2 linked regions of the Alloacidobacterium dinghuense genome follow. Each later gene encodes a partner of the first gene's protein in a complex. Links are inferred from orthologs where the notes say so. Each region holds a gene or a part of one and is shown on either strand. Other genes may lie near its edges.

Region 1 (8,811 bases):
CGGGCCGGTCATGGTTACGCCTTGGCCATAGCTGGTACCGCCGATTGTGACCGGGTCGTTTGCCTGCCACTCCGGCACCTGGTTTGTGTAACCGGGCGTATTGGCATTCGAGGTATTGTTGGCGATGATGTTAATCGCAGCCTGGTCTGCATCCAGAGCCCCCGTCGCAATACTCAATGCAGTATTCAAAGTTGCCATGGTGGTGGCCTTTCCTATGGGTAATGGTGCTAAGAGTTGCGGCCTCGACCTCGGCCATAGCGAAAACTGTTTTCCTCGCCGCGAAGCAACCGCAGATTCCGCGCCGTCAGTTCGAGCACTTTCTCAAATGCCGCCTGCTGCGTGAGCGCTCGGCTGAATTCTTCCTGAGAATCCGGCATCTCCGCGCAGTTACAATCGGTCAGTACTTGCGTCAACGATGTTGTGTCTGTCCTGGCCAGCGCATCGATGGCTCGATCCAGAAGGCTTGTAACTGAGAATGACGAACCCGAGACGGATGACATAGAAATGCGCTATTCACCCTTCATCTGGCCAATGAGTTTATCGGCAACATATCCCGGGTTCACTTGATAGCTGCCGCTGGCAAGCGCCTGCTGTATCGCCGCAACCTTGTCCATGCGCACGTCGGGTATGGACATGGCTTGATGCGCCAGACTAGCTGCTGTGCTGACCTCGGTGCGATCCTGAATGCCACTCGCAGGCGCCGAGAGAGACGCCTGCTGCTGGGTTTGCGTAGCAGAAACTGGAGATGCTTTCGACACTCCCAGCGCTTCCGGTAACCCATGCAGTCCATCATTGATGTTCATAGCGGTTCTTTCCTCAATCCAAGTATCGGCGGGAGAGCAGCAAACTTTAGTAACTTTGCTCCCTGATTTCTTAGAAATTTTTCAGAAATGAACTCCGCTGCTTCCGGCGCCGGGATGCGCCGCATTCGTTGCCCCCTGGAAGTGATCGAGAATCTTCTTCGCTATGCCAAAGCCGCCATGTTCCGAGATTGCCTTGGCCATTGCTTCCGCCCCGAAGCTCATCAGCGCCTCGGCGCTTCCGTTGGTGTCATCGTCGTCCTTGCTTCCCTTCTCGGCAAAGAGGCTATCGTGTTGCAATGGCTTGAGAAACTCCTTCATCAGGCTGGCCTCAAACTCGTGCGCCGCCGATCGAAGCTTCGGATTCTGCTGGGTTGTTTCCGCTGCCGGAGCCAGTCCGGAAAGGGATACGCTGCTCATAGGACCTCCAACTCGGCTTCGAGTGCGCCGGCTTCTTTCATGGCCTGAAGGATGGAAATGATATCGCGGGCTGTAGCTCCGATCTGTTGCAGGTTCTCAACCAGCGTGTCGACCGTCGCTCCCTGTCTCAATTCGATACGGTTTGCCGGCTGCTCTTGCGCCTGCACCGTGGTCTGCGGCACTACCTGGGTCGTTCCCTGACCGAAGGGATTCGGCTGCGAGACCTGGTACTCGGTGACGACATTGACGGAAAGGCCACCGTGCAGGATGGAAACCGGCTGCAGGCGCACATCGCCTCCAATCACCACCGTTCCCGTGCGCTCATTCACGACCACCTTGGCGCGCGGATAGGTTTCTACTTCTACCGTCTCCACCTGCGCCAGAAAGGCTGGAATATCGTCCGTGGGCTCAACTTGAAGCGTAATCCGCCGGCTATCTACAGCACGCGCCACAGGTCGCGCCATCTCTTTGTTGATGGCGGCGGCCATTAACTCCGCTGTGCGGAAGTCGGCGTCGTTCAGGAGTAGCGAAAGCGAACGCATTTTTGTCAGATCGAGTTGCACCGCGCGCTCCACCATTGCTCCATCGGGCACACGCGCCGTGGTTGGATGGTTGTACTGCTTCAGATTCCCATTGCTGGCCACCGCGTAGCCGCCAAGAACGAGAGGTCCTTGTGCTTCCGCATAAATCTGCCCATCCGCCCCGTAAAGGGGCGTCAAAAGCAGCAGTCCTCCTTCCAGGCTGCGCGCATCGCCGGCAGAAGAGACGGTAATATCGAGCTTATTGCCCGGACGCGCAAAGGCAGGCAGGGTCGCCGAGATAAAAACCGACGCCATATTCTGGGTGCGCATTGTCGAGAGCTGCGGAGACTGCTGCAGGTTCACTCCCATACGCTCGAGCGTCGAAATCAGCGTCTGCATGGGGAAGACGGTTTGCTGGCTGTCTCCTGTGCCGCGCAGACCGACGACAATTCCGTAACCGATAAGCTGGTTATCGCGGACGCCTTCTACCGTGGCCACGTCTTTCACGCGAGCAAGCTTTGCCCGCTGGGTTCCCGTTGATACCGAAGCCGCACCTGCGGATGCGAGGGCGACCATTGTAGCCAACAGCAAATAAAGATTTCTGCTCAAGCGCATCGAATGGCTCCTAGAAAACCAACAGTTTTTCGAGAAAGCGAACGACCGGATTCTGGCGGTAGGTGTAATCGTTGATGATGCCCTTGCCGACTACCTCTAACTCCAGGCTGGTGATCTGTGTTGAGAGCACCTGATTCTGCGGGCTGACGTCCTCGGGCCGCACCAGGCCACGCAGTTTGATCAGCTGTGTCTGCTGATTGAAGGTGAGTTGACGTACCGCCTGAATGACCAACATCCCGTTCGGCAGCGCATCGATCACCTCGCCGCCAACGATCGTGCTCAGGCTGGAGTTCGTCACGCTCTGCCCTTGGGCATTCAGGCCAGAAGCCGAGGTCTGGTTCAAAAGATTGTTCAGCGCGTTCCCGGCGGATAACTTGCCAAAGAGCGCCGAAATCTGCGAGCTTGCGTTTGAAGCCCGCGAATTTTTCACCGTGCCGTCAGTCGACGCGGCCAGGCTCTCGGAAACAACGATGGCGATCGGATCATGCACCCGCGACGCCTTCACGTCTGAAGAAAGACGGGCCAGACGGCCATCCGGTGTCCAGATGGCGCCCGGCGATCGGACTTCGGCAGCACTCTCGGCCTTGACGCGCGCGAGGTAGGCATCGAGCGCAATGTCGGGCGGCGTGGGCTTTGGAGCTTTCTCCTGCTTCTGGGCTGCAGCGCGAGCCGGGAATGGACTCAGCGGACAGAAAAAACACACTGACAGAAACAGAGGGATGCCGTATCGCTTCATCTTCACTGAGTCCACCCATCCAACGATTTGCTCTGCCATTTGTTGGAGGCGAACAACTCGACTGAGCCGGCACCCCGCACCTTGCCCTCAAGCACAACCCCTCGCGATCCTGTTCTGACGTGAATTGTTTGCCCTTCATTGCCGGCGTCGAGCGCCGTTCCCTCCAACTCAATGTTGCCGTCGGAAGTCTTCCGCCAAAGCTTAACTTTTGCGCCAGCAAGCACGAGCAGCGTCGCACGCTCTATTACTTTCGGCTTCAGCCCACTAGAGGCAAAGGGGAGCGATGTTTCCTGCCATGGCACTTCCTTGAGCGTCCAGGGCCGTTCCGGATGACTGCAATCGACAACGGCCGCCCATCTGCGATGCAACACTGGATCTGCGATGTAATGATCCGTGTGCGTGCCTTGGATTGTGCTGCAGACGGAGCCGAGCAGGTGTCGGCCACCGAGCAGCACAACCAGAAAATAAAGAACGATCGCGCATCTCTTCATCGCTCGCTACCGGGCCATGTTATTGACTTGGCTGTACATGTCGTCCGCGGCCCGGATCACCTTGGAATTGCTCTCATAGGCGCGCTGCGCTAACACCATTTGCACAAACTGAGTCACTACGTCGACATTGGAGTTTTCCAGATAGCCCTGCTGCAATGTGCCGAGACCCTGTGTGCCGCCGGGCACATCCAGCACCGGATCGCCGGAGGATAGCGTCGCACGGAAGAGGTTTGCTCCTACACTTTCCAGGCCCTCCGGATTGGCGAAGGTAGCGAGCTGGATCTGTCCGAGCTGTGACGGATTCTGCTGCCCCGGAAGCGTTGCATTGACGACGCCGTATTGCGTGATCGTCACCGAGGTGGCATTCGGCGGAATCGTGATGTTGGGGACGATTGGGTCGCCGTCGGTCGTCACAATCGTTCCCTGGTTGTTCAGGTGGAAGCTTCCGGCGCGCGTATATTCAATCGTTCCGTCGGGACGCGAGACCTGGAAAAATCCGTTCCCCTGGATGGCAAGGTCGTATGTGTTGCCCGTGTTATTCAAGTCGCCCTGCGTCATGATGACCTCAGTCGCAGCAGACTTGGTCCCCAGACCAACCTGCAATCCAGCCGAAACCGTCTGCTGGCTCTGCGCTGCGCCAGGCGTGACCAGATTTTGGTAGATCATGTCCTGAAACTGCAGCTGCCGCTGGCGAAAGCCGGAGGTGGACGAGTTCGCCAGATTGTTGGCAATGGTATCGAGGTTGAGTTGCTGCGCGCTCATGCCGCTTGCTGCCGTGTAGAGTGCCCGAATCATGCTTCTCTCCTGATCAGAAAAATGTTGTGTTTAGACTTTTGGCAGATCTTCACTCGCCGTTTTGTCGAATTCGCCGTGAAAAATGGATAGAGCCTTCTGCATCATCTCGGCCTGGCGCTGTACGAGAATGAGTTGCAGGGTTCCCTGAATCACATCCTGGTTGGAAGATTCCAGAGATCCTTGATGAACTGCTGCTGTGGTTAAGGTGGGCTTTGTTCCCGCTGTTATGGTGTAGCGGTTGGTTCCTTCCGGTACTAGGTCCTGCGATGGAAAATCGAAGAGTGCAACCTTGCCGGCGACCGCATTGGCTACAGAAACCGCTCCATCCATTCCAATCGTGATATCCCCAGTCGGAATTTGAATGGGCTTGTTCTGTGCGTTGAGAACAGGCTCGCCAGCCGCAGTCACCAGGGTACCGTCCGCAGCACGCCGGAAGGATCCGTCGCGCGTATAGCGAATGCCCTGCTTGGTTTGGATAGCGAAAAACCCCGCTCCCTCGATGGCGAGATCCAGGGGATTGCCGGTATGCGTCAGCGCGCCCTGTCCCAGATCCAGGCGATTTCCACCGAGAACGCCAAAGTCGTTGACGACCTTGTTGACCTGCGAATTGAGCGCGTCAGGCCCGACAATGGCATTGCGAAAGTATTCGCGTTCGGCACGAAACCCGCTGGTATTCGCGTTCGCCAGATTGCTGGCGGCCGAGTCCAGCGCCTCGGTGCGTGCGAGTAACCCGGAAAAGGCTGCGTAGTATCCGCTGTCCACCCTTGATCTCCTCTGCCGTAGATCAGTGCAAAAGAAAGACCGAAAAGAAGGGGCGAAGAAATTAGCAGTTTCTAAGCTTGTAGATCCGCAGATTTACAGAGAATTACTGAATGGATTCACAGATAATGCTGATGCTGAGCGTGTGTTCTTCAAAGCGGTAATTGCGATCGATGCGGAACTCCTGCTGCTGCATATGCAATTGGTAATTGGTCCCGGTGACCACAGCAGGGGTTGAAAGCACGCATCCGCCGGCAAGCACCGCGTGCTTCCCTTTCCAGGCTCCGGCAACCATATTGCACACCTCTCCGATCGCATCCTTGACCATCGCATCTAATTCCTGCGGACGCGTTCCTACCATGCATTCGGCCATGCGCAGCGACGTTTCAAGACCGCAGCGAAGCGTGCAGGCTCCGCTCATGGCTCCAGCCAGTCCGATCACTGCAGTAATCGTTTCGCTGCCGTCGGTCACACCTTTTTCGGCGGGTTGACAGGGCGCGCCCATCATCAGACGAAAAACCTCATCCACCGCATCATCCAGATGCAGGGCGTGTGCGCTCTCCTGTAGTAGTTCACGGGCAGGTGTCGCCATAATTTTCTCCAAAGTGATTTAAGCCAAGAGATGAATCAGACTATGCAAGGCCCAACAAAGGGAGCACCCGGTCCTTGACCTGTTCTGCGGTAAAAGGCTTGCGGATATAACCCTGCGCCCCGGCAACGATGGCTTCTTTCACATGCTCCTCGCTGCTTTCCGTCGTGATCATCACGACTGGAACGTCAGGCGCCAGCGCCTGCGAACGCAGCTGGCGGAGGAATTCGAGCCCATCCATCGTGGGCATGTTGATGTCGGAGAGAATCAGCTGGACGCGTTCGCTCTTTAACACATCGAGCGCCTCCACCCCGCTCGATGCTTCATGTACCTTGCTCAAAGGCAGTCCCGCCTGGCGCAAGGCCCGCTCGACGATCTTTCGCATCACCGAAGAGTCATCGACAATCAAGGCAGCAATTTCACTCATGAACTTTCCTCGCTCCCCTGCCCTTATCGGCACTTTCGTCGATCCCGCTAGCTCACGATGCTCTCACTCGCTTGTGGCCAGCGAGCACACCATGTCTTCCACCTCCTCTGCTGCGGGCAGAATCCTTTGATCTTCCTCTGGAACATGACTGCGCCATATCCGCAGCCAGAAATAGTCATGCACACGCACGATTTGCGAACGAACGGCCTTGCGTTCCTCAAGCATGGCCGTGAATGCGTGTACCAGTCCGCGCATGTTCGCAGCTTCCAGCAGACGTGTCCGAGGAAATTGCGCGCGTAGAACCTCCCGCTGCGCTCTGCGAAATTCAGATTCCCGCAGGACCCCGGCTTCGACTTTCAGCCCCAGCATCCGTTCAACGGCCAGAACAAGACAGCGATCCATTCTCTCTTCAAATGCGATATACAAAATTTCGCGGCCGGCAATGCGGAGCGGCACGGCGCCGAAACTATCGATCAACAAGCGCGGAAGTGCCGGCGCCATAGCGACCGGATCGTGTGGCGCACTCGCCAGAAGAGGGCAGTTCCATTGCGCGCTCAGCGCCCGAGCGATCTGTTCCTCGTCGGCCGAGTTTTGCCGGACAAGCCACTCTCCCAATCGGCCCGAGCCTGTTTTTCTCTGCGCCTCCAGCGCTCTCCTGAGCTGGTCGTGATCGATGACGCCACGGGAGAGCAGAACCAATCCAAGGGGCACGCGGTGTTGATGTACAGCTCTTGGGGAACCTTGGGAGTTTGGATCCGCCGCATCGCGCAGGATCGCCGCTTGCACGATCTCCTGCATGCATGCCGCACTGCAAGCCCATTTCCCTTCGAGAATGGGATACTGGCGGCTGCGCCAGAGCCTCATCCAGCCGGCTCTGCACTTCGCATTGCCGCATTGCGATAGAAAACTAGAGACGGTATTGCCAGCTGCAAGAGAGCTGGACATCCTGCCGAGCGCCGCAGTGTGTTTATGTGAAGCGAAGCCTTCCATAGCGTCTCCCAGGCTTTTCTGCGTCTGCCGCCGCTTGATCAGAACAGGCATCGAATGCTCTCCAAAGACTCTTTCGGCTCAGCCACTTCAGTGACTCGCAACCCGAAATTTCCGTTCACAAGCACAACCTCCCCACGGGCCACGATTTTGTCACCCACAATCAAATCCACGGGATCGGAGACGTGCCGTTCCAGTTGTACAACATCACCCGGCCCCAGCTCCAACACGTCGCCCAGCGGCATTTCTTTCGAGCCGAATCTCAAAGAGGCTTCGAGTTCGACATCGAGCAGCAGCTCTACCCCTCGCGCCGGCAGGTTGGCCGCAGGCGTGTTTTCTCGCCCCTTCATCTCAACCGTGGGCCTGGTCTCATCCGAGAATTCGACACGGACAGAAGCTTCACCAAAACGAACTTGATACGTCGCCGCTGCGATTCCGGCGGGACGCATCCCCTCGCGGACAGCGAGCACTGAAGTGGCTGTACCCGAGCTTTTGGATGCCGTCTTCGCGGCACGCTCGGCGACCTGCCGCAGAATGCTCTGCCACAACGCCGCATCCCGCTGGCGATCCTGTTCATCGGGTATCACCCGCGCCGCTACGAACAGCCGGGCCAGAGCCTCGGCATCGGCCACGACCCAGAAGCTTCCCTGCAGGCTGCCCTGGAGTTCAATCTGAAAGGAGATGGAATCCTTTGCCTCTATGAACGTATCCGCAGGAGCGAGCTTTACGGTTCCTGCAAGCTCCTGGCTCAATCCCATGGGAGCCTCTAATAACCATGCGTCAAGGAATGTCTTCATCGAACCTCCGGTTCTCACGTTTCGGTTTACACATTTGCGGCTGCCGCTGCTGCGATCTGGACCAGGTGAGCGCCCCTCTGTTCTTCATGACTCACTGGATAGCCCTCAAATAGCGGAATGCCCGCAATACGCAGCTCTGCGGGCCGCGTAGCAACGATGGGCAATTTCAGGATTTTCCCTTCATACAGGTCTTCGAGTTCCCTCCCGGGAATGCTCACGGGCGGTAGCTGCAGCGCTGCGCCGACCTTCACGAGAGCGACACGCTCCTGCATCCGCTGCCGGGTCTCCGGCGAATGGCGATGCTGCCGACTCCAGTCTCCAACCAGGCGCCGCAGCACGGTATTGGAAACGACAGCGGGAAAAGCAAGATTCAACATGCCGCTCGCGCCAGGCATGCGTACTTCAAAGCTCAGGCAAAGGGTTTTCTCTGACACCGGCATGACACGCGCAATCTGCGTATGCAGCTGTCTGCGCTCAAAGGTAAAGGTCAGACCAACCGGCTGCCATGCCGCGCTGAGTTCGCGACAGATGACTTCGGCAACGCTGGTGAGAATCGACTCTTCGATATCGGTCAACTCGCGCACGCGATCCGGCTTGCCTTCGCCACCGAGCAGCAAATCGATCATGGGCGGAGCCAGTGCCAGATCGAGCTGCAGGACCGAAAGGGCACGCAACGGCTCCAACCGGACTGAGCTCACATAGGCTAGATCGGGGATGCGCAGCATGAACTCATTGAAGGGCATCTGCTCGGCGGAAACCAGATTCACATGGAAACGGCTGCGCAGCCAGACGCCAAGATTGTGAGTAAGATTGCGCGCAAAAATATCGTTCAGCAGACTGATGGCACGCATTTGCTCATTACTGATCTGCCCTG
Region 2 (8,893 bases), 1.2 Mb from region 1 along the record:
GTGTTTTGCCACGGATTCCTGAGTTCGTCCGCGCTCCCGCACATCTCGTGCGAGGCGCCGCTGATAACAAATCTCGTCCGGAGTATCGACGTAAACGCCGAGATGATAGAGGCGCCGCAAGCCCTCGTAGTGAAGTGCGAGAATTCCGTCCACGAGCAGGAAATGCGGCTCATAGATGGTTACAGAAGCTCCTGGAATGCGCGTGTAAGCTGAGAAGTCATATTGCGGAAGCGCGATGCTGTGCCCCGATGCAAGTTCGCCGATTTGCGAAATAAGCAGATCGGACTGAAGTGCGTCGGGATGGTCGAAGTTTTGCTTACATCGCTCTTCATAAGAAAGATGGCTTAAATCGTGATAGTAGTGATCCAGATGAAAGTGAGTGCCTTCCAACTCGCGCGCCAATTCTTGCGCCAGGGACGTTTTCCCGGAGCCTGAACATCCTGCTATGCCAATAACAACTGGGCCGTTGTTTGTTCCGTTCATGTGCCGCCGGTCTTCCCTTGTATGGCAGGTATCAGCGCCGTGAGCAACTGCGTGAACTTCGCCGATACGCGGCGTCCTGTTTCCATAACTTCTTCGTGGCTCAGTGGCTCAGTCTGGATACCGGCAGCAAGATTGGTTACGCAGGATATGCCGAGCACCTCAATCCCCATTTGCCGCGCCGCGATCACTTCCTGCACCGTCGACATGCCAACGAGATCTGCGCCCAGCGCGTGAAATGCGCGAATCTCTGCCGGTGTCTCAAAGCTGGGGCCAAGCACGCAGAGATACACGCCCTCCGCAAGAGAGAACCTCGACTGTTCGGCGGTTTTCGCCGCCAGTTTGCGCAGGCGATTCGAGTAAGCTTCGGTCATATCGAAGAATCGTGGCCCGAAGCGCTCATCGTTCTCTCCGATGACTGGATTGCGATCGGTAAAGTTGATGTGATCGGAAATCAGCACCAACTCGCCCTGTTTTAACCCGGGCCGAATACCGCCGGCGGCGTTCGTCACGATCAATGTCTTGATGCCGAGCAGACCAAGCACCCGAACGGGAAACGTGACCTCGTGCGGCGAATAGCCTTCATACGCATGCACGCGCCCCTGCATTACAGCAACGGGGACACCATCAAGAGTACCGATGACGAGCCGACCGCTGTGACCGGGAACAGTGGACTTCGGAAAATGCGGAATTTCAGCAAAGGGGATAGCGATCGAGTCCGAGATCTTGTCGGCGAAGGCCCCGAGCCCCGACCCGAGGACGATGCCTACCGTGGGGATCAGGGGCGTCTGGGCTTGAATGTGGGCGACAGCCGCTGTGGCTTGTTCAAACAAAGAGATGTTGTTGCTCACGTCTATCTATATGTTTTATCGCATCAGGATGCCAACAATCGAGGCGGACATCAGATTTGCCATCGTCCCCGCCAGCATGGCGCGCAATCCCAGCCGTGCCAGATCATTCCGGCGATTCGGAGCGAGCGCACCGATGCCTCCGATTTGAATGCCGATCGAACTCAAGTTGGCGAAGCCGCAAAGCGCAAAGGTTGCAATCGTGAAGGAGCGAAAGTCCATCATCGCCTTCTGTGTTCCCAGGAGGGAATAGGCCACTACTTCATTCAGCACCATGCGCGTTCCAAGCAAATTGCCTACGATTCGCACATCGTGCCACGGGACACCAATGACCCACGCTATAGGCGCAAAGAGCACGCCAAGAATCATATCGAGCTTGGACGGAAAAGGGATATGGTGTGGGCTGAGCCAGTTGTGTATCCCGCCAAGAATTCCATTCACCAGGGCAATCAGGGCCAGAAACGAAATGAGCATGATGGCGACATTAAAGGCGAGACGGCCTCCGTCAATGGTCCCACGCGCGATTGCTCCCAGCAGATTCTCCTCCTTGTGCTCAGCATCTTTGGGCATGTGGACAATGCCTTCCGTCGCAGGTGTCTCAGTCTCCGGCACAAGCATTTTCGAAATGAGAATCGTTCCCGGAGCTGTCATGATGACCGCAGCCAGCAAGTGCTGTGCCTCAATACCGTACAAAATGTAGGCTGCCATGATGCCGCCGGAAACGTGCGCCATGCCGCTAGTCATAATCGTCATCAGCTCGGATTGCGTCGCGTCCGGCAGAAATGGCCGAATGGTCAGAGGCGCCTCTGTCTGCCCCATAAAGATACTGGCAGCCACATTCAGGCTCTCCGCGCCGCTTACGCGCAAAGTGAGTTGCATGAGTCGGGCAAAGAGCCGAATCAGCAACTGCATGATGCCGAGGTGATAGAGGACCGCGAAGAAAGCAGAAATAAAGATGATCGTTGGCAACACCTGAAACGCGAAGATACTGCCAAAAGTGGAGTGCTGTTTGCCTAATTCGCCAAAGTCGAACGTCGAACCCACAAAGGCATACGACAATAGTCGGGTAACGGCATCACCGGCAACCGCAAGGACCTTTTGGCCCCACGAGAAGTCAAGGACGATGAACGCGAAGCAAATCTGTAGTCCTAAGCCCCAAATGACCGTACGCCAGCGGATAGCCCGCCGATTGGTAGAGAAAATCCATGCCAGGCCCAGCATGGTAAGCAGGCCCAGAATTCCGGTAAATCGCCCCAAATCGTTCTCCTATTCTCTTCATCCTATGGGCGATAGGCGTTTTCGAGGTACTGTTTTTTGTTTTCAACCGTAATCGTGTCCTGGATGAGTGGCTCAGTGGGGGGGGGCTCATCGGCAACCATCAGTGCTAGCCGCAACAGTATCTCCGGTTCAGCGAACCGCCCATCATAGTCTGCAAACAGCGTACACAGCGGCTTGCCAGCCTCGACCTTATCGCCCAGCTTGACATGCATCTCCAGTCCTGCGTGCGCCGAGACGGGCTCTCCTGCACGCTCGCGCCCTGCTCCAAGTCGCTGGACTGCCCAGCCCACCAGCGTGCAATCGACATGTGCCAGATAGCCTGATCGGTCGGCTACAAAATCCATGCGCGCGTGAGGATTATGGAATTTCTCAGGCTGGTCGAAGATTGCCGTGTCGCCACCCTGCGCCTCTACCATCTGCGTGAAGATCTTGAGTGCCTCGCCCGAGGTTAGAATCTGCTCGGCACGGTCGCGCCCCATTTCCGCACTGTCGCTGGCTCCGCCGAGGAAAATCATCCATCCCGCTAGTACTAGGGAGAGCTCCCGCAGGTCTTCGTTCAGGGGATGCCGCTTATCGGCTAACAAGTCGAGCGACTCTTGTATTTCGATCCAGTTGCCGGCAAAGCGTCCCAGCGGCTGATTCATATTCGTGAGCAATGCCGCCGTGCGTGTACCAGCGCGTTCTCCGATCTCCACCATCAGGGCTGCAAGAAAAAGAGCATCTTGCTTGTTCCGTAGGAAAGCTCCTGTGCCGGTCTTTACGTCAAGGACTAGGCCGTTCAGGCCGGCGGCAAGTTTCTTGCTCATGATCGATGCGCAAATGAGATACGGATTCTCTACCGTAGCTGTGCGATCGCGCAAACTGTAGAGAACTCGGTCGGCTGGAACAAGCTGATTGGTTTGGCCAACAATGCTCGCGCCGCATTTCGCGAGCACTTCCGCCATTTCCGCAAGGCTCAAGTGAGTCCGGTAGCCAGGAATGCTTTCGAGTTTGTCCAACGTGCCGCCGGTGTGGCCCAGAGCCCGTCCGCTGATCATGGGAACCACGAGCCCGGCAGCGGCTGCAATCGGAGCAATCAGAAACGATGTCTTATCTCCCACGCCTCCGGTTGAATGTTTGTCAACGGCAAAGCGCCTGAGCGGAGCAGGATCAAAGACAACTCCGGAAAGCCTCATCGACGTCGTCAATGCATCGACCTCTGCGAGGCTAAGACCGCGCAGAAATGCTGCCATCAGCCAAGCGGCCAGCTGTTCTTCGGGAATGCTTTCCGTGGCCGCTCCGCGCACGAGGAACTGGATCTCTGCGAGTGTAAGTTCTTCGCCGTCACGTTTCTTTCGGATCAGATCAACCGCGTGCATGCTCTTCCTTCGTCCAGTGGTGGAATATGTGGGGCAGTAGTTCTTTGAATGGAGCGGATGTGATGCCCTGATCGTCGGGGAAATAAACGACGGCATCGGAAGTGACGAACTCGCTTAGCATCTGGCGGCATGCACCACACGGAGGACTGGCAGCCTGATTCAGATTTGTAACGGCAATTGCGACGATCTTGTGCTGTGCTCCGCGTTCTGCGATCGCGCGGCACAACGCTGTGCGTTCCGCGCAGATGGTGAGGCCGTAGGAGATGTTTTCGACATTGCACCCGCTCACGATGGTGTCATCATCGAAGAGCAAGGCCGCTCCCACGCGAAACTTTGAATAAGGAGCATAAGCTTTCGCGGCGGCTGATTCGGCAGAGGCACGTAATTGTGCGGTAATTTCAGGCGTTAGATTTGCCATCATCCTGAGGCTAACGGCATTGCTCCCGGAGAGCAAGGCTGCTCAAGTTTACTGGTCTTCCACCCGATAGTAGAGGTGTGGACGAGTTGACGCGAGAATTTCTGATCGAAAGCCAGGAAGGATTGGACCGCATGGAGCGGTGCCTGACCGATCTGGAGGAACGCCCCGAGGACCGCGAGCTTCTGGCTGAGATCTTTCGTACTGTGCACACCATCAAGGGAACCACGGGTTTTCTCGGCTTTTTACGACTGGAATCGCTGGCTCATGCCGGAGAAAATCTGCTTGGTCTACTGCGCGACGGCAAGCTTCTGGCCAACGCAGACATTGTCAGTGGTCTGCTTGCCTTGCTCGATATCCTGCGCGAAATTCTTGGACAGATTGAAGCAAGCGGGAAGGAAGGCGGCGAGGATCATGCCGCGATGATCCATCGTCTGAACGCATTGCAGCAGCCTTCGACAGGTGAGAACAACGCGCAGACATCAGGAAGGTCTCTCGAAGATGTCTCGCTTCCCGAGGTGTGCTCTTCTCCGCATGCTGCCGCAAGAAAGAAGCGGGCGCGCAAACCAAAGGCTGCATCACCCGCTGCGATCACGCCGCTCAGTGACGCGGAGATCGCGAGGCCGCAAGAGGAAAGCAGGGCCATCGAGGTTTATCAAGCCGAGCCACAGATCGCGCAGGCGAGGGCAGCGGTGAACGCAGCCGAATCGACGCTGCGCGTCGACGTGGATCTGCTCAACCGCATGATGAATCTCGTGGGGGAGCTTGTGCTCACCCGAAATCAGATCCTGCAGATGGTCGGCGCCGATGCCAGCCTGGCCATGCTCTCGCGTCGCTTGGACATGGTAACAGCCGATCTGCGTGAAGCAGTGATGAAGGCGCGCATGCAGCCTGTCAGCCATGTCTTCTCGAAGTTTCCGCGCATGGTGCGCGATCTTGCGCAGCAGCTGAGCAAGCGGGTACGTCTGGTCATGGAAGGGCAGGAGACGGAACTCGACAAGAGCCTGCTCGAAGCCATCAAAGATCCGCTGACGCATTCTGTTCGCAACGCTATCGATCACGGCATCGAGTTGCCGCACCTCCGCGAGGCCGCCGGCAAAGACCTGGAAGGCACGCTGCGGCTGCGTGCCTATCAGGAGGGCAGCCACGTTGTCATCGAAGTCTCCGATGACGGTGGCGGCATGAAGGTTGAGCGCATCCGTGACAAAGCCCTTGAGCGCAAGTTGATCACCCGCGAACGCGCAGCGCAGCTTTCCGACCGCGAGTTGATGCAGTTGATCTTCTTGCCAGGATTCTCCACCGCTGAGGCCATTACGAATGTCTCCGGGCGCGGCGTCGGCATGGACGTGGTGCGCACCAACGTGGAGAAAATTGGTGGCAAGGTTGAGATCGACAGCCGTGTCGGCAAGGGAACAACGCTGCGCCTACGTATTCCGCTCACCCTGGCCATTGTGCCTGCCTTGATCGTGCACAGCCGAGGCCAGAGCTTCGCGTTGCCTCAGGGGGCTCTTTCTGAACTCGTGCACCTTTCTTCCGACCAGGTCAGCGCGCAAGTGGAGTGGATGGAGGGTGCGGCGCTGTACCGTTTGCGGGGCAAACTCCTCCCGCTGATCTTCCTTGGTTCTCTTCTTAAACAACATACGCGGTCAGAAGAGCCGCGTGAAGTATATATCGCCGTCTTGAATGCGGAAGGCCGCCGCTATGGCCTGGTGGTCGACAGCCTTGCGGACCCGGAAGAGATTGTGGTCAAGCCATTGTCGTCGGTGCTCAAGAGAATCGGTTTCTTTTCGGGAGCGACAGTGCTGGGCAACGGTGAGATGGCTTTGATTCTTGATCCCGGAGCAATCGCCACACAATCGAATATCGGCATGGCGCTTGAAGATGACGAGCCCGAGGTTCTGGGGGGAAATTTGAAGGAAGGAACTGCCGAATATCTGCTGATGCAATCCGCGAGCGAGCATTCGGCAGTACCTCTGGATAGCGTGTTACGGATTGAGCGCATTCCGCGTGGGCAAATGGAGTGGCTAAACGGTATCCCTGTCTTGCGTTTTGACGGCACACTTCTGCCGCTCAAAGACAGAACGGATGTTGGAGCAGAATCACCAGAGAGCGAGATGACGGTGGTCGTCTGCCGCGACGGGCAGCGTCACGTAGGAGTCGCCGTCACGCAGGTTCTAGACGTGGCTCCGGGCGAGTCTTTGACTGAGGCCGGAACCAATGCTGCGACGCAGGATGCCATCCTTTTAAAGGACAAAGTGACAAGCATCGTCGATCTTCGAAGCATCCCGGCATTGCACGGCACGCACCCGCTTTCGGGCGAATTCGTGGAGACATGGAAACCAGTTGGAATTGTTGAGATGTCCGCATGATGCCTACTCTACTACTGCAGACTGACGCACAGGACGAAGGCATCGAGATGTGTTCTGTTCGTGTGGGCCAGACGCTCTACGGCGTTCCTGTAACCCGCATTCTGGAAATTCTGGGAAGGCCTGCGAAGCAGCCTGTTCCACTTGCTCCCAGCTACATCGGCGGGTTGGTGCACTATCGTGGCGAGGTACTGACGGCTGTTTCGCTACGCAGGTTGGTGGATCTGCCGGAGCACGATGCCGTGGAAGACATCCTCGTCTTTGAAGGCGGCGATGGATACTTCGGCCTGTTGGTGGACGAGGTAGGTGAAGTGATGACGGTGCAGCCTGCGAATTTCGAGAGCAACCCCTCAACTCTCGATGATCGCCGCAAAGCGCTGTTTGCCGGAACTTACAAACTCAATAACGCTCTTCTGGTGATGCTCGATCCGGATCGTCTCGATCCGATGTGTCTTGCAGAAACATCCCCCGCTTGAGCGATGAGGGAAAGAATATGCGTGCGCTTATCGTCGATGATTCGCGTTCCATCCGAAGTTACTTGCGACTGCTTTTGGAAAAGCAGGGACTCGAATGCATCGAAGCAGAGGACGGACGGCTGGCGCTAGACGCGATGCAGAGGAACGGCGTCTGTGATCTTGCTCTCGTCGATGTCAACATGCCCGTCATGGGCGGGCTGGAATGCGTGAAGGCGATGCGAGGCAATCCGGAAACAAGGTCGATGAAGATCATGATGGTGACGTCGGAGGCAGACCATGCCTTCATCGAAGCTGCGCTTGAAGCCGGTGCGGATGAATACTTGATGAAACCTTTTGACGCTGACGCGCTCATCGACAAGCTCCAGATGATTGGCATCGCATAAGGTTCGATCTCGATGCCCCGACCAATTCGTGTCCTTGTAGTGGACGACTCCCTCGTGATGCGCAGCCTTCTGCGCATGGTGCTCGCCTCGGATCCCGCCATTGAGTTGGCAGGAATGGCGAAAGATGGTATCGAAGCTCTCGATGCCGTCGAGCGGCTTCGACCAGACCTCATTCTTCTGGACATTGAAATGCCGCGCATGAATGGCCTTGAAGTGCTGGCCGAACTGCGTTCACGGCACAGCACAGTAAAGATCATTATGTGCAGCACCCTCACACGTCGTGGCGCTCGCATCACCCTTGATGCGCTGGTGCAAGGGGCGACCGACTATGTTACAAAGCCGACCGTGCAGAATGGCGCTGCGGATGCAGTCGCTACGCTTATGCGTGAGCTTCTTCCGCGGATCAAAGCTCTGTTTCCAGCACCACAACTCAGCGTCATCCTCGCTGGTTACGCAGGAGGCAAAACCCGGCTGCAGAGGACGCCAGAGATTGTCGCGATTGGAGTGTCAACCGGAGGTCCTGCCGCTCTTCAAACCTTACTGCCTATGCTGCCTGCAGATTTCCCCGTTCCAATCGTCATTGTCCAGCACATGCCTCGGCTTTTTACTGCTCTTCTGGCCGAGAGACTGAATCGTGAATGTGCCCTCAATGTGCGCGAAGCGGCGACCGGCATGCTTCCCGAGCCCGGAACGGTCTCGATTGCTCGCGGAGACTGGCATCTCGAATTTGTCCAGACCCCATTTGGCTATGGACACTTACTTCATCTCTCGCAAGCCGCACCGGAGCACTACTGCCGTCCTTCGGTCGATATGCTTTTTCGTTCAGCCGCGCAGGTTTACAGCGATGCTGTGCTGGGCGTGGTACTCACCGGAATGGGTGCCGATGGCTTGGAAGGCTGCAAATCCATTCGCCGCGCAGGAGGAAGAATCCTCGTGCAGGACCGCGCGAGCAGCTCTGTTTGGGGCATGCCCGGTGTTGTTGCCGACGCCGGATTGGCAGATCGCATTCTGCCCCTTCCGTCCATCGCGGCCGAACTGATCCGTCTTTGTTCGTCACGTCACGCTACTCTCGCAGCGAAGGAGTGATTGCACATGCCTTCTACCGAGACGGATTACAGTTTCCTGCGAAAGTTTATCCAGAGCCGTTCAGAGAACATCCTTGATCCCTCACGCAACGATATTTTCGATGCGCGCCTCTATCGCCTGCTGCAAGTGCATGGCATGTCGGGCATCGATGACCTGGTCCGCAGGTTAAGACTTGCGGCGGATCCCATGCTTGATCAGGCAGT

What was found.
Region 2: the proteins of H7849_RS09735 (region 1) and H7849_RS04830 are in contact, whole or in part, in a solved structure (PDB 1A0O), measured with the Escherichia coli proteins. The link is inferred for Alloacidobacterium dinghuense from one-to-one orthologs.

What each region holds. Positions count from the first base shown.
Region 1 is NZ_CP060394.1:2,390,507-2,399,317, forward strand. What follows is about bases 4,462-7,331. They hold H7849_RS09735 (response regulator), read right to left. Parts: upstream 6,154-7,331; coding sequence 5,770-6,153; downstream 4,462-5,769. Other genes in these bases: H7849_RS09725 (flagellar hook-basal body protein), read right to left, coding at 4,462-5,140; H7849_RS09730 (chemotaxis protein CheX), read right to left, coding at 5,244-5,729; H7849_RS09740 (cyclic di-GMP-binding domain-containing protein, MshE-related), read right to left, coding at 6,217-7,194; H7849_RS26770 (FliM/FliN family flagellar motor switch protein), read right to left, coding at 7,182-7,331. In the rest of the region: flagellar hook-associated protein FlgK, read right to left, coding at 1-198; H7849_RS09690 (hypothetical protein), read right to left, coding at 228-500; flagellar biosynthesis anti-sigma factor FlgM, read right to left, coding at 510-803; H7849_RS09700 (hypothetical protein), read right to left, coding at 885-1,220; H7849_RS09705 (flagellar basal body P-ring protein FlgI), read right to left, coding at 1,217-2,356; H7849_RS09710 (flagellar basal body L-ring protein FlgH), read right to left, coding at 2,367-3,092; H7849_RS09715 (flagella basal body P-ring formation protein FlgA), read right to left, coding at 3,095-3,583; flagellar basal-body rod protein FlgG, read right to left, coding at 3,590-4,378; more of H7849_RS09725, read right to left, coding at 4,409-4,461; more of H7849_RS26770, read right to left, coding at 7,332-7,937; H7849_RS09750 (flagellar motor switch protein FliM), read right to left, coding at 7,964-8,811. UniProt on the Escherichia coli protein: Involved in the transmission of sensory signals from the chemoreceptors to the flagellar motors.
Region 2 is NZ_CP060394.1:1,190,892-1,199,784, forward strand. What follows is about bases 4,152-7,103. They hold H7849_RS04830 (chemotaxis protein CheA), read left to right. Parts: upstream 4,152-4,459; coding sequence 4,460-6,748; downstream 6,749-7,103. Other genes in these bases: H7849_RS04825 (cytidine deaminase), read right to left, coding at 4,152-4,385; H7849_RS04835 (chemotaxis protein CheW), read left to right, coding at 6,745-7,103. Also shown: udk (uridine kinase), read right to left, coding at 1-483; H7849_RS04810 (purine-nucleoside phosphorylase), read right to left, coding at 480-1,331; H7849_RS04815 (NupC/NupG family nucleoside CNT transporter), read right to left, coding at 1,347-2,585; H7849_RS04820 (thymidine phosphorylase), read right to left, coding at 2,609-3,964; more of H7849_RS04825, read right to left, coding at 3,951-4,151; more of H7849_RS04835, read left to right, coding at 7,104-7,221; H7849_RS04840 (response regulator), read left to right, coding at 7,239-7,604; H7849_RS04845 (protein-glutamate methylesterase/protein-glutamine glutaminase), read left to right, coding at 7,617-8,690; H7849_RS04850 (CheR family methyltransferase), read left to right, coding at 8,697-8,893. UniProt on the Escherichia coli protein: Involved in the transmission of sensory signals from the chemoreceptors to the flagellar motors. CheA is autophosphorylated; it can transfer its phosphate group to either CheB or CheY.